2 regions of the Pseudoduganella lutea genome follow, and region 2 is predicted to be linked to the other one. Evidence: predicted binding sites of a transcription regulator. Region 2 holds the regulator's gene; the other holds the start of a gene.

Region 1 (6,767 bases), 3.0 Mb from region 2:
TTGACCAGTTCTTGGCGATGGCATTCGCTCAGCTCACCTATCGCGAATCGCTGCGTGACATCGAGCTCAATCTCAGGGCTCAAGCAGCCCGGCTCTATCACATGGGCTTCCGCTGCAAGACGATCTCCCGTAGCACACTGGCCGATGCAAACGAGACGCGGCCATGGCAAATCTATGCCGATCTCGCAGCGCATCTTATCGGCATTGCCAGACCTTTGTACGTTGGTGAGGAACTGGACGTCGACCTCAAAAATACTGTGTATGCGTTCGACTCGACGACAATCGATCTATGCCTGTCGGTCTATCCGTGGGCACCATTCAAGTCGACCAAAGCAGCCATCAAACTTCATACACTGCTTGATCTACGGGGCTCTATACCAAGCTTCATCCATATCTCGGACGGCAAAATGAGTGACGTCCGAGGCTTCGACAGACTGACGATTGAACCAGGCGCTTTCTACTTGCTAGATCGCGGCTACCTCGATTTCGAACGTCTCTACAACCTCAATTTGATGGGCGCGTTCTTCGTCTCGAGGGCAAGAAGCAACACCAAGCTTAGGCGTCGTTACTCGCATTCAGTCGACTGCGCCAACACGAATGTGGAATGCGATCAGACCGTTGTGTTGGCGATCCCAGCGACCGCTTCGCGCTACCCAGACGCATTGCGACGCGTGGTCGTGAAGGACGAAACGGGCAAGCGCATCAGCTTTTTGACGAACAATTTTTCACTGAGCCCGGAGACGATCGCGGGCCTCTACAAGCAGCGGTGGCAGGTCGAACTGTTCTTCAAGTGGATCAAACAACATCTACGCATCAAGGCGTTTTATGGCACCAGCGAGAACGCCGTGAAGACCCAAATTTGGATCGCAATCGCGACCTACGTCCTGATCGCCATCGCAAAAAAACGCCTCCAACTACCCCAAAGTCTCTACGAAATTCTACAGATTCTCAATCTGGCAATGTTCGAAACTTCCCCATTAAATCAACTACTTAGCGGAGCAGACAACGATGATCTACAAAAAAGCGAGCAGATTCAGCTCGCTCTCCTATGAGAAACGTCCGGACACTAGTGGTCCGACACCGGTTTTCGCATGATGAAGCTGATTTCTGAGCGGAAAACCAGTGTCCGACACATTTTCCGGATGAAGCGCCCGGAAAATATGTCCGGAAGGAGAGAGGGCTTGCAGACCCTCTCCGTTACGCAGGCAAGGAGCGGTGCTCCTTGAAACCCCTGCTCCACCACCGGGCACGCTAGCGAAAACCGGTGACAGACACCAGTTCTTTTGGAATGTTTCCAAAAAATGGGTGTCTGTCACCGGTTTTGAAGTGACACCGTGAAGCAAAACAGCCGCCCTCGGGCGGCTGTTTCATTGTCGGCACTGGGCCGGGGAATTACAGACCCTGGCGGTTGCCACGGTTGATCGTGACGTCGTCGTCCAGCGCGTCTTCGACGGCTTCGCGGGCGTCGCCCACTTTTTTCTGGACCTTGCCTTCAGCCTGGTTTTTCAGGCCCTTGGCCTGTTGTTTCGAGCTGCCGACCAGTTCGCCGGCCTCTTCCTGGATCTTGCCGCCGACTTCTTTTGCCTTGCCTTTGATTTGATCGCTGTTCATGATCGAGCTCCTCTGCGTTACGGCTGGCGGTCCACAATGGGCCGCTGCCTTTGGTTCACACGCTGTAGTGCGTGTGGTTAGGGAAATCATACGATCAGGAACTGTTCCCCTCCGTACGTTCCCTAACATTGCAAAAATAATCAGCTACCTGGGGTTGGGTTTAAGTTTCGACTAAGCCTCGGTAAAACGCTACCAGACGCGCACGCGTGCTTCCGGCGGCAGGTACAGTTTCTGGCCCGGCTGCACGTCGAATGCCTTGTACCAGTTGTCCAGGTTGCGCACGGTATAGGTGCGCCACTGCGCCGGCGCATGCTCGTCCGTAGTGACCTGGTTGCGCAGCGAGGCCTCGCGTGGCTTCGTGCGCCACGCCTGCGCATAGCCGAGGAAGAACTGGCGATCCGTTTCCACGGTGGCCTTGCCGCCCTGCGCCGCATGGTAGGCATCGAGCGCCGCGGCCAGCCCGGCCAGGTCCGCGAGGTTTTCGGCCAGCGTGAGCTGGCCGTTGAGCTTCAGGTCCGGGAATGCTTCATAGCTCGAATATTGCGCCACCAGCGCCTGCGCCGCCCTGGCGAAATGCTCGCGGTCATCCTTCGTCCACCAGTCGCGCAGGCGGCCTTTCGAATCGAATTCGGCGCCGATATTGTCGAAGCTGTGGCTGATCTCGTGCCCTATCACGGAACCGATGGCGCCATAGTTCACGGCATCGCTGCCGTTCGGGTCGAAGAATGGCGGCTGCAGGATCGCGGCCGGGAAGTTCAGCGCATTCTGCATCGGCATGTTGACGGCATTGACGAGCTGCGGCGGCATCGACCATTCCTTCGGGTCGACCTTTGTACCCAGCTTGGCCAGCTGCTGCCGGTAGCGATACGCGCTGGCGCGCCAGGCGTTGCCGAACGCGTCGTCCGGCTTGACTTCCAGGGCGCCGTACGACGTCCATTTTTCCGGGTAGCCCACGCCCACGTACAGTGCCTTCAGCTTGGCCTGCGCTTCCCGTTTCGTGGCAGGCGCCATCCAGTCGAGCCGTTCGATGCGCTGGTGGAAGGCGTCGACGATGTTCGCCACCATCTTCTGCACCTTCACCTTCGCGGCCGGCGGGAAATGCTTGTCGACGTACATCTTGCCCACCGCTTCCGGCATGGCTTCGTTCAGCGAGGCCAGGCTGCGTTTCCAGCGCGCCGACAGTTGCGGCGTGCCGCTCAGCGTGCGGCCATAGAACTCGAAGCGCTGGTCCACGAAGGCCTTCGGCAGCGTGCTGCCGTACTGGTTGATGGCGTGGAACGCGAGCCAGTCCTGCCATGTCTGCACCGGCATCTCGGCCACGAGGGCGGCGGCGCCGGTGATCGCGGTCGGGTGATAGACGATGAATTTCTTTTGCTTGCCGAGACCGGCGCTGTGGAAGAACACCTTCCAGTCGAGGCCGGGAGCCTTGGCGGCGAAGTCCCTGTCGGTCCACACATTGTTGGCCTTCCTGACATCGGACGACTCTTCGCGCAAGCCATGCGACTGCGCCAGCCTGCGCTCCAGTTCGAACACGCGGGCGGCGCGCGCTTCCGGTTCCGTGAAGCCGGCCAGCTTCAGCATGGCGGCGATATGGGCCTGGTAGGCCGTGCGCAGCCGGCCCATCCGCTCGTTTTCTTCCAGGTAGAACGCCCGGTCCGGCATGCCGAGGCCGCCCTGCAGCAGATAAGGCATGTAATTGTCGGGGTCGGTAAAGCCCTGGGCGATCCACAGGCCAAACAGGTTCTCGGTACTGAAGTCGGTGGCGTTGAGCGGATCGACGTCGGCCCGCAGGCTGGCGCCGAGCGCTTGCACGAGGCCGGCCTTGTCGCGGATCGCGGCGATCTTGTCGAGCATCGGCTTGAGCGGGGCGATGCCGCGCGCTTCGATACCGGCTTCGTCCATGATGGCGCCGTAATACGTGGCCACCTTTCTGGCATCGGTCGATGCGCCCGGGCGGCTGGCGGCCTCGATCAATTGCAGGATGCGCCCGTTTGTTTCATCGACCACCGCGTTGGCGGCGCTCCAGCTGCCGCGGTCGGCGGGAATCTCCGTGGCGGCCAGCCACTGGCCGTTGGCGAACAGGTAAAAATCATCGCCCGGCGGCACGGCCGTGGCGGCTTGCTGCGGGGCAGCCAGGGGCGCGGTTTGCTGCGCGCCGGCGCTGGTCGAGGCCAGTACCGTACTCAGCGCCATGCTCAGCGCCAGGGCGAGGGTGCTCGTCCGCGGCGGACGGCGCAATACTCGGAATGCTTCCATAAAGTCCCTTGTTTTATCTGTGTGAACGGATTTTTCGGCGTGGTACGCCAGTCTCCACTGTAGTCCCGCAGCCGCGCCATGACGAGCGCCGTGCGACAGACTGCGCAAATCGCGGATAGCCTGCCGAAGTCGGGCCGGCATGCAAGGGTTCAGATAGTGCTTTTGCCAGGCCACCGACAGGGCTATAGTTCACTTACGGAAATTATTTCGGAGAAAGCACGATGACATTGGAAGATTTGTTCGACCAGCCCACCGCGCTGCCGACGGCACCGAAGGTGGTCCAGGAACTGGTGGCCAGCTTCGACAAGGCCTCCGTATCCACCGAAGAGATCGCCCGCAAGGTGTCGCTCGATCCGGTGTTGAGTGCCAAGCTGCTGCGCCTGGCAAACTCCGCCTACTACAACCTGTCGCGCAGTATCGCCACCGTCGAGGACGCGGTGCTGATGCTGGGTTTCGTGGCCGTGCGCACGCTCGTCATCAGCTCAGGGCTCGTCAACGGTTTCAAGTCGGTCACCGGGCTCGACCTGGGCGATTTCTGGCGCTACAGCATGCGCACGGCCGCATCCGCGAAGTGGCTGGCGAAGAAAACCCGCGACAACCAGGAGCTGGCCTTCACGATCGGCATGATGCATGCGATCGGCCAACTGGTGATCCATGCGGGCATGCCCGACAAGGCCGTGGCGCTGGACGCCATTGCGGCGCCGCTCGACGGGCGCCGCCTTGCCGTCGAGCGCGAAGCGCTGGGCTTTACCTATGCCGACGTGGGCGCCGAGCTGGCGCGGCGCTGGCAGTTTCCCGCCGTGTTCTCGGATGCCATCGCGGCGTTCCCCGCGCCACTGGAGCGCGGCGCCGTGGACCGGCTCGCGGCCGTCGTCCACGTGGCTGCCTGGCGCGCCCGCGCGCTGGAGGAAGCTCACCTGGCCGAAGACTTTCCGCAGGAGGTCGCCGCGATGCTGGGCCTCGACGCCGATACCGTCATCGACGAGATGCCATCGCCCGATGAACTGGCGGCAGGGCTCGACGAGATGATGAAGTGACAATGCCGAAAACTATTTTCAAATTTTTTTTCAAAAAGCCTAAAGTTCCCGCCGCGCCTGACGTAAATCATGACAAGCAGTAATCCGTTACGATTTACAAGGCGCGCCATGAACTCCACCGACGTTCTCTCGATGTATGAAAATATTGCCGGACTGACCAGCAAGATGGCCATGGCTGCCCAGGCCAGCGACTGGACGACGCTGGGCCGCCTGGAAACCCAGTGCGCCGTACAATCGGTGGCCGCCATCGGTGGCGTGCCGGCACTGGAAGGCAATGCCCGCCAGCGCAAGATCGACCTGCTCAAGCAGATCATGGCCAACGACCGCGCGATCCGCGACGTGACCGAACCATGGATGGGCCGCCTGAACGGCTGAGTTATCCGCCTGCCAATAAAAAAGCGCCCTTCGGGGCGCTTTTTTATTGGCGGTGGCCCACGGCGGGCCCCGCGATCAGGCCACCTTGCTCTCGGGCGGCGCCGCTGGTGCGATGGCCGGCTCGATGCGCACCGGCGCATCGTCCTCGTCGCGGCTCCAGGTTTGCCGCACGATCGGGCTGCGCCGCATCTTTTTCTTGCGGATGAAGTGCACGGCCACGCCAAACATCGCCACCAGCACGAGGAAGCCGGCGAACAGGAACATCAGCAGCTTAGGCCGGGAGATCTTGATGGGCTTCTTGGGTTCTGGCGGTGGCGGCGCGGCTTCCTTCTTTTCCTCGGGTTTCTTGACCTCGGGCTGGGCCTTTGCTTCCTCGACGGGGGGAACCGGCATGGTAGCGCCGGCTGCGGCATGTTCCGTCCCCGTCCCGGCTGGTGGCGGCTGTACCACATCGGCCTTTGCGGCGGGTGCCGGCTGCGCCGCGGCTGCGGCGGCAACGGTGGCGACGTCCGGTGTGCGTGTCGCCGGGACCGGGTTCGCGGGTTTCGGTGCCTCGGGCGCAAGGACAGGCTTGCCGTCCATCGGCTTGCCTTCGACCGGGGTGCCGGCAACCGGCGCCGTGACACGGGCGGCGCCCGCCTCGTTGGCGATTCCCAGCTGCGCTTGCAACGTTTTCAGCTTGCCTTCCAGTTCGGACAGCTTGTTCAACATCGCCATGTCGGGCTGCGCGGCGGCTGGCCGGACCGGGGCGGCCGCTTCCGGGGCTTTCGCGGTTTTTTGCGGAACGGCCGGCGCCGTGCCGCCCTCCACGCTGGCACGCGTGGCCCGGGCCGCCTCGGCCAGTTCAGCCTTCGACGACAGGAAGGACCGCTGCGGCGCCTTGTTTTCCGGCGCGGGCTCGGCTGCCTGTGCAGGCACGGGTTCCTGCGCCGGCGAAACCTTGCGCTCCGCCACCGCGGGCTTGGCCGGTTGCGTGGCCGGTTTGGCGCCACGCTTGAAATCGTCGGCGGTCGATGCGTATTTCAGCGCTTCCTTGCGTACATCCCTGGATTCGGCGCTGTGGTTTTCCTGCTTGCCGGACACGGCCTTGACCGGCTCGCGTTCCGCCACCTTGCCGCCATGCGCGCCGATTGCCCGGCCGATGGCGCCAAGCAGTTCCTGTTCCTTCGCGGTGGCTTCCCTGCCGGGCGAAACCGTGGCGACCAGCGCCCCGGGGCGTTCGCCGCCGGCGCGCCGGACCACGGGCTTGGCGGTGCGCTCGACAGCTGGCACCGGCGCGGCGGCCAGTGCGTCAGGGATGGCCGGGGTGGCTGGCGCCGGCATGGGCGCGGGAGTCGGGTCCGGCGACAGCCACAGCGACACACTGCGCACGCGTTCCTTGCCGCCCGAAACCAGCTGGAAATACAGGTGCAGCACGTCGCCCTGCACCGGGGCGCTCGTGGTCACGTGCAACACGCGGCGATCGTTGCGCCGCACGATCGAGACGCT
Region 2 (6,767 bases):
GTCGTTAACATTCATCACAAGGCAAAGCCATGCATGACGGTGCCCCGATCCAGAAGCTGCGCGAAGAGCAGTGCCTGATCACTGAACTGCTCGACATCCTGAAGGACGAGCAGCAGTCGCTGGTGGCCGCCGACATCGACAGGCTGTCCGCGCTGACGCCGCGCAAATCCGAGGTGCTGACGCATATGGGTGTCCTGGCCAGGGAGCGCCACGACGCGCTGGGCCAGGCCGGATGCGAAGCGCGCGAAGCCGGCATGGAAACATGGCTCTGCGCCCACGGCACGCCGGACGACCGGGCGCTGTGGAATACATTGCTCGCGCAAACGCGCGAAGCCAAGGAATTGAACCGCCTGAACGGCATGCTGATCAACAAGCAGCTGTCGCACACCCAGGGCGCCCTGCAGGCGCTGCGCCCGCCCAGCCCCGCCGGCAATGTCTATGGTCCAAGCGGCCTGACCGCCACCAGCACCACCGTCTCGCGCGGCTTCCTCGCCGGCTGAGCAGCCAAAATCCGGAACATGCGTACCAACCGTGCCAACTGAAAGCAGTTGGCGCGCGAACACCGGTGTCTGACACCTTTTCTGGGTGAATCTTCCAGAAAAGGTGTCAGACACCGGTTCTCCACTGCCAACGATTCCTATTGCGGCGTGGGGCCGGTCGGGATTTCCATTTCCGGATCCGGCACCGCCGACAGGATCGTGACCGCCACGCGCCGGTTGCGGGCGCGGCCGACCGGGTCGTCGTTCGGCGCCACCGGGTGGTTCGAGGCATGGCCGACGGCAGTCAGCCGCTCGGGGGCGACGCCGGATTCGATGAACAGCCGGACCACAGTAGCGGCGCGCATCGACGACAACTCCCAGTTCGACGGATAGATGTTGCGCACCGGCTGGTCGTCGGTATGCCCTTCGACCTGCACCGCGTGCGGGTCGTTCTTCAGCAGCGACGCCACGGCGGTCAGCGCCTCGCGCGATTCGTTCGTGAGCTGCGCTTCGGCCGGGTCGAACAGCACGCTGGCATTGATTTCGACGGACACGCCGCGGCTGTTCTGCGTGACGCGTACCTTGCCCTCCTTTACCAGCGGGGCCATCGTCGATTGCAGGTCCTGCGCGAGCTTGGTCATCGAGGCGCGCTCCTGGCGCATCATTTCCTGGCGCTTCTTCAGGTTCGGATTCGGGATCGGCTGGTTCAGCACTTCGGTATTGGGTTTGACGTTGGCGCCCTGCCCGCCCAATGCATCGCCCAGCGCATCGGAAAAGATCCGGTACTTGCCGATGTTGACCGACGAGATCGCATACATCACCACGAAGAACGCAAACAGCAGCGTGATGAAATCGGAATACGAGATCAGCCAGCGTTCGTGGTTTTCCGGTTCCTCGTCGAACGGGCGGCGCGCGCGGCGGTACTGGAAGCTCATCGCGGTGTGTCCTAATAATCCTGCATCAGCGTGGCGATGCGCTCGTCCATGATGCGGGAGAAATCGCCGCTGGCGATGTCGTGGAAGACGGCGGCGGCGATTTCCTGCTGGTGCACCTGGGCGATGACGATGTTCTTGAGCTTGTTGGCGACCGGGTAGAAGAACAGGTTCGCCAGCCCCACGCCATAGATCGTGGAAACGAAGGCCACGGCGATGCCGGGCCCGAGCCGGGAGGGGTCGGTGAGGTTTTCCATCACGTGGATGAGGCCCAGCACGGCGCCCAGGATACCGATCGTGGGCGAGTAGCCGGCGGCCGATTCCCAGATGCGCACGGCCTGCCGCTCCGCCGTTTCAAACGCCGTGATCTCCGTGTCGAGCAGCTGGCGCAGCTTGTCGGGGTTGATGCCGTCGATCACCATGCGCAAGCCCTTGGCCAGGAAGACATTGCGCGCACCGGCCATGTGGCGTTCCAGCGCCAGCGGGCCTTCGCGGCGGATGGTCTGGTTCCAGGCCTGGATGTCGCGCGCGAGCAGGATGCGGCTGTCCTTCGGGGGGCGGAATACCCAACGCAGCATGAGGACGCCGCGCCGCAGCGTGGCGGGCCGGGTCTGCAGCAGCACGGCGCCGAACGTGCCGACGACCACGATCGCAAACGCGGCGGGCTGGACCAGCGACGACGGATTGCCGCCCTCCAGTGCCATGCCCACCACCAGGCCGGCCAGCGCCAGCAGCAGACCCGCTACGCTGGACCAGTCCATGCCTGCTCTCGCAACGTGGCGCGCAGCCGGGATACCGCCTGGGTATGCAGCTGCGACACGCGTGATTCGGAGACGCCCATGACGGCGCCGATTTCCTTCAGGTTCAGTTCTTCTTCGTAATACAGGCCCATCAGCAGCTTTTCACGCGGCGGCAAGGCATCGATCGCGTTGATGACGGCCTGGCGGAACCCGGTGTCCATCAGCGAGCGCAACGGATCGGCTTCGTCGTCCTGCGCATAGCGCTCGAGGAAGCTGTCGCTGCCGTCCTCGTTCTTGAAATCCTCGTAGTACAGCAGCTGGTGACCGCCGCCCTCGCCCAGCATTTCCTGGTAAGCCTCGAGCGAGAGCTTGAGCGATTGGGCCACTTCGGATTCGGCGGGCGGACGGCCCAGCTTTTGCTGCAGCACGGCCATGGCGTTTTCGATCTTGCGCATGTCCTGCCGCAGCGTGCGGGGCATCCAGTCGCTGCTGCGCAATTCGTCGAGCATGGCCCCGCGGATGCGCATCACCGCATAGGTTTCAAACTGGGCACCGTGCGTTTCTTCGTAGCGGTTGATCGCGTCGAGCAGGCCGATCATGCCCGCCTGTACCAGGTCATCCACTTCCACGCTGGGCGGCAATTTTGCCTTCATGTGGTGGGCAAGGCGCTTCACGAGGGGCATGTGCTCCGTCAGCAGCGAATCCTTGTTCACCTTCCCTTTGACCGTGTACATATATTTCTATTCTTGTTCAGTGCTGCATAGGGTGGCCGCTCCCCGCAAAATGCGACGGCGCGGCCAGCGCGAACCGCCCCGCCAGTTGACGAAACGCGACCGAGGCACCCGCCAGCGGAAACGCGTCCACCACGGCGCGACCCAGGCGCGCCGCGCGGTGCAGGTATTCATCGGCCGGCACCGAGCCCATCGACACGAGATTCACGGCTAGGTAACGGCTTGCCGCCTGTGCCATATTATCGTAAACGACCCGCGCCTCCCGTTCGGACGCACCGGTGACGACGATGCCGAACGGGCGCCGGCCCAGCTCGTGGTTAAGGCGCTTGATCATCATGTAGGCATTCGTGATCGACGTGGCGCTGTTCGATACCTGCACCACGATTTCCGAGCTGGCCATGACCGGCACCGGGAATGCCTCGCCGTCGAACTCGCCATCGACGAGGACGATGCCGGCCTGCGCGGCCAGCACGTCGAACGCCTTGGCCAGGCGGCGTGCTTCCGGGGGGCCGTTGCGGGGTTCGCCGCGCGTCATCGACACCACGTTGAAGCCCTGCGGCACTTCATGGATGACTTCGTTCAGCGCGCATTCCTGGCGCGCCACGTTCAACAGGCTGGCCCCGTTGTCGATGCCCAGGCGCGAGGCCACGCCATGCGCGCTGGCGCACGCATCGACCAGCACCACGTCGTTGCCGGCACGCGCCAGCGAGGCCCCCAGGTTGACGAGCATGGCGCCCTTGTCGTCCTGCGGCGTGGCGGACAGGAACGTGACGATGCGGGGCCGCGGCGGCCCCGCCAGCATCCGCCGCAGTCCTTCCGCCTGATCGAAATTGAAGTTAGCCAAGGTGTACCTCGCGCAGTCCATCGTTGCCGGCGGCCGCCATCAGCATCGGCAGCTCGCCATCGGTATATTCGGACACATCCTTCTTCAGCCGGAATGCCCGCTCCACGAGCTCGGCCGGCTGGGCCAGGTGCAGGTCTTCCGGCACGCGCTGGCCATTCGACACATAGAACAGTTGCAGCTTCTGGCGGATGACGACGTCGAGCACATTGCCCAGCGACGCCGCCTCGTCCAGCTTCGTGATGATGCCGCCGGCCAGGCCGCTGCCCTGGTAGGCGCGCACGACTTCGGTCAGCGTTTCCTGCGTGGACGTGGCGTTCAGGCACAGCAGCCGTTTGACGTCGACATCGGTGCCCTGCAGCATTGCCACCTGCTCGGTGACCATCTGGTCGCGCTGGCTGACGCCGACCGTGTCGATCAGCACCGTGTGCTTGTTGCGCAGCTCTTTCAGTGCGATCCGCAAGTCGGCCTCATCCTTGACGGAATGTACCATCACGCCAAGGATCTTGCCGTAAATGCGCAGTTGTTCGTGCGCGCCGATACGATAGGCATCGGTGGTGATGAGCGCCAGCTTTTCCGGGCCATGGCGCATCACGCAGCGGGCCGCCAGCTTGGCCGTGCTGGTGGTCTTGCCGACGCCGGTGGGGCCCACCAGTGCGAACACCCCGCCGCGCTCGATCAGCGCATCCTCATTGGCCATCGCTCCCACATTACGCGCCAGCACGGTGCGGATCCAGCGCGACGCTTCGTCGGCACCGCGGCCGGCCGGCAGCTTGTCGAGCAGGCGGCGCGCCAGCGTCGTGGAAAAGCCCGCCGCCAGCAATTCGCGCAGCACGGCCGCCTTGTGCGGCTCGCGCTGCTGCGTATTGCCCCACGACAGTTCGGCCAGCTGGGTTTCCATCATGCCGCGCATGGCGCGCAGCTCGCTCATCATGCCGTGCATCTCGGCGGCCGCGTTGGCCTTGGCGGAATTCACCGCCTCGGCCACCAGCGCCGTGATACCGGCCATGTCCACCGCGGGCTGCGCCGATGGCATCGGCTGCATCGCTTGCGGCGCGGACTGCATCGCCTGCGCGAACGGCGCGCGCGGCACCGGTGCCGCGGCCATCGCCGGGCGGGCGGCCATCATCGGCTCGGGCGCGGCCGGGCGCGCCGGCGGTGCCATGGGGCGCTGCATCGGCGGCGCCTGCGGGCGTGCCATATGCGCCGCATGGCCGTCGTCCAGGTCCAGGTGGGGCGCGCCGGGCGGCGCATCGTCGACGGGACTGGCCAGCGAAGCGGCATCGTCATTGGCCAATGCCAGGATCTCCACCACGCCATCCATCGGGCGATTCGACAGGATCACCGCATCCGGCCCCAGCGCCTCGCGCACCTTCCGCAGCGCCTCACGCGACGTGGGCGCGGTAAATTTCTTGACGTTCATTGCTGCTCCTGTTCGCCATGCACAGAGATTTTCTCGATGGTGAAATTATTGACGATGCCGCAGAGTAAGCATCATTTGAACAGGCGGGGAAAAGGGGGGTATTTCAAGAATCGCGCTAAGGCCGGGCCCGTGTCCACCATGGGGTCAACCCCATTTGTGGACACGAACTCGGCCTTGGCTGAGCGTGCTCAGGCTGAGCTCGTGTCCGATTTCGGGGTTGACCCCATGGTGGACACGGGCTGGACAGTAGTCACGATGTCAGGTATTGCCGACCAGAGCGGTTACGCGGATCGTCTTCGATTCCGGAATTTCCGCATGCGACAGCACTTTCAGCTGCGGCAGCGCGCGGCGCAGGAAGCGCGACAGCAGCGGCCGCAGCGGGCCCGGCACCAGCAGCACCGGGTTGACGCCCAATGCCTCCTGCTGGGCCGACGCTTGCGCCGCTTGCTGGGCGATCGTGTCGGCCAGGCCCGGCTCGATGCCCGCGCCATCGGCGCCGCCCTGCGCCAGCGCCTGCATCAGCAGCCGTTCGAGGCGGTTATCGAGCGTCATCACGGACAGTTCGCCATTGCCCGGGAACAGTTGCTGGACGATCGCCCGGCCCAGCGCGATGCGCACCAGCGATGTCAGCTCGTTCGGATCCTGCGTGTGCACGGTATGTTCGGCCAGCGCCTCGATGATGGTGCGCATGTCGCGGATGTGCACGCCCTCGGCCAGCAGGTTCTGCAGCACTTTCTGCAGCGCCGACAGCGAAATCGTCTTCGGCACCAGGTCTTCGGTGAGCTTGGGCGCTTCCTTGCCCAGGTGGTCGAGCAGCGCCTGCACCTCGCCGCGACCCAGCAGTTCCGCCGCATGCGACGTGATCAGGTGGTTCAGGTGCGTCGCGACGACGGTGCCGGCATCGACCACCGTGTAGCCCATGCCCTGCGCCTGGTCGCGCAGGCTGGCGTCGATCCACACCGCCGGCAGGCCGAACGCGGGATCGGTGGTGGCCAGGCCAGGCAGCGTGCCGCTCGCCATGCCCGGATTGATCGCCAGGTACTGGCCATTGAACGCTTCGCCCGTGCCCACTTCCACGCCCTTGAGCGTGATGCGGTAGGCGGAAGGCTTCAATTCGAGGTTGTCGCGGATGTGCACCGGCGGCGCCAGGAAACCCACTTCCTGGGCGAACTTCTTGCGGATGCCCTTGATGCGCTTGAGCAGCTCGCCGCTCTGCGCCTTGTCCACCAGCGGGATCAGGCGGTAGCCCACTTCCAGGCCCAGCGTGTCGACGGCCAGCACGTCGCTCCACGTGGCCTCCTCGTTCTCGGCTGCCGCGCCGCCCTGCCCGCCCGCGGCCGGGCCGCCCGCCCCCGCACCCGCGCCGCCAGCGCCGGCACCGCCACCCGGGCTGGCTGGCCGGGGCGCGGTACCGCTTTCTCCCGCGGCCTCGTCACGCTTGGCCAGCAGGTAGCCGCCGCCGGCCAGCGCGCCACCCAGCAGCAGGAACACGAGGTTCGGCATGCCGGGAATCAGGCCCAGGCCGCCGATGATCGCGGCGGTGATGTACATGACCTGCGGCTTGGCGAACAGCTGGCCGACCAGCTGCGAGCCGATATCCTTTTCCGATGCCACGCGCGAC

What was found. Region 2 encodes FliA, which starts transcription of late flagellar genes. Its sites were predicted from a motif close to CTAAAGTTTNNNNNNNNNNNGCCGNTA; they were not measured.
Region 1: the regulator FliA is predicted to act here: its motif matches at 4,944-4,970, upstream of EWM63_RS06355 (flagellar protein FliT).

What each region holds. Positions count from the first base shown of each region.
Region 1 is NZ_CP035913.1:1,501,800-1,508,566, forward strand. It holds gene EWM63_RS06335 (IS4 family transposase) at 1-1,052, shown strand, start outside; gene EWM63_RS06340 (CsbD family protein) at 1,393-1,611, opposite strand; gene EWM63_RS06345 (M13 family metallopeptidase) at 1,801-3,804, opposite strand; gene EWM63_RS06350 (HDOD domain-containing protein) at 4,089-4,904, shown strand; gene EWM63_RS06355 (flagellar protein FliT) at 5,013-5,279, shown strand; gene EWM63_RS06360 (type IV pilus assembly protein FimV) at 5,355-6,767, opposite strand, start outside.
Region 2 is NZ_CP035913.1:4,476,932-4,483,698, reverse strand. It holds gene EWM63_RS19010 (flagella synthesis protein FlgN) at 30-500, shown strand; gene motD (flagellar motor protein MotD) at 638-1,414, opposite strand; gene EWM63_RS19000 (flagellar motor protein) at 1,426-2,172, opposite strand; gene EWM63_RS18995 (RNA polymerase sigma factor FliA) at 2,154-2,885, opposite strand; gene EWM63_RS18990 (MinD/ParA family ATP-binding protein) at 2,902-3,726, opposite strand; gene flhF (flagellar biosynthesis GTPase FlhF) at 3,719-5,146, opposite strand; gene flhA (flagellar biosynthesis protein FlhA) at 5,405-6,767, opposite strand, start outside.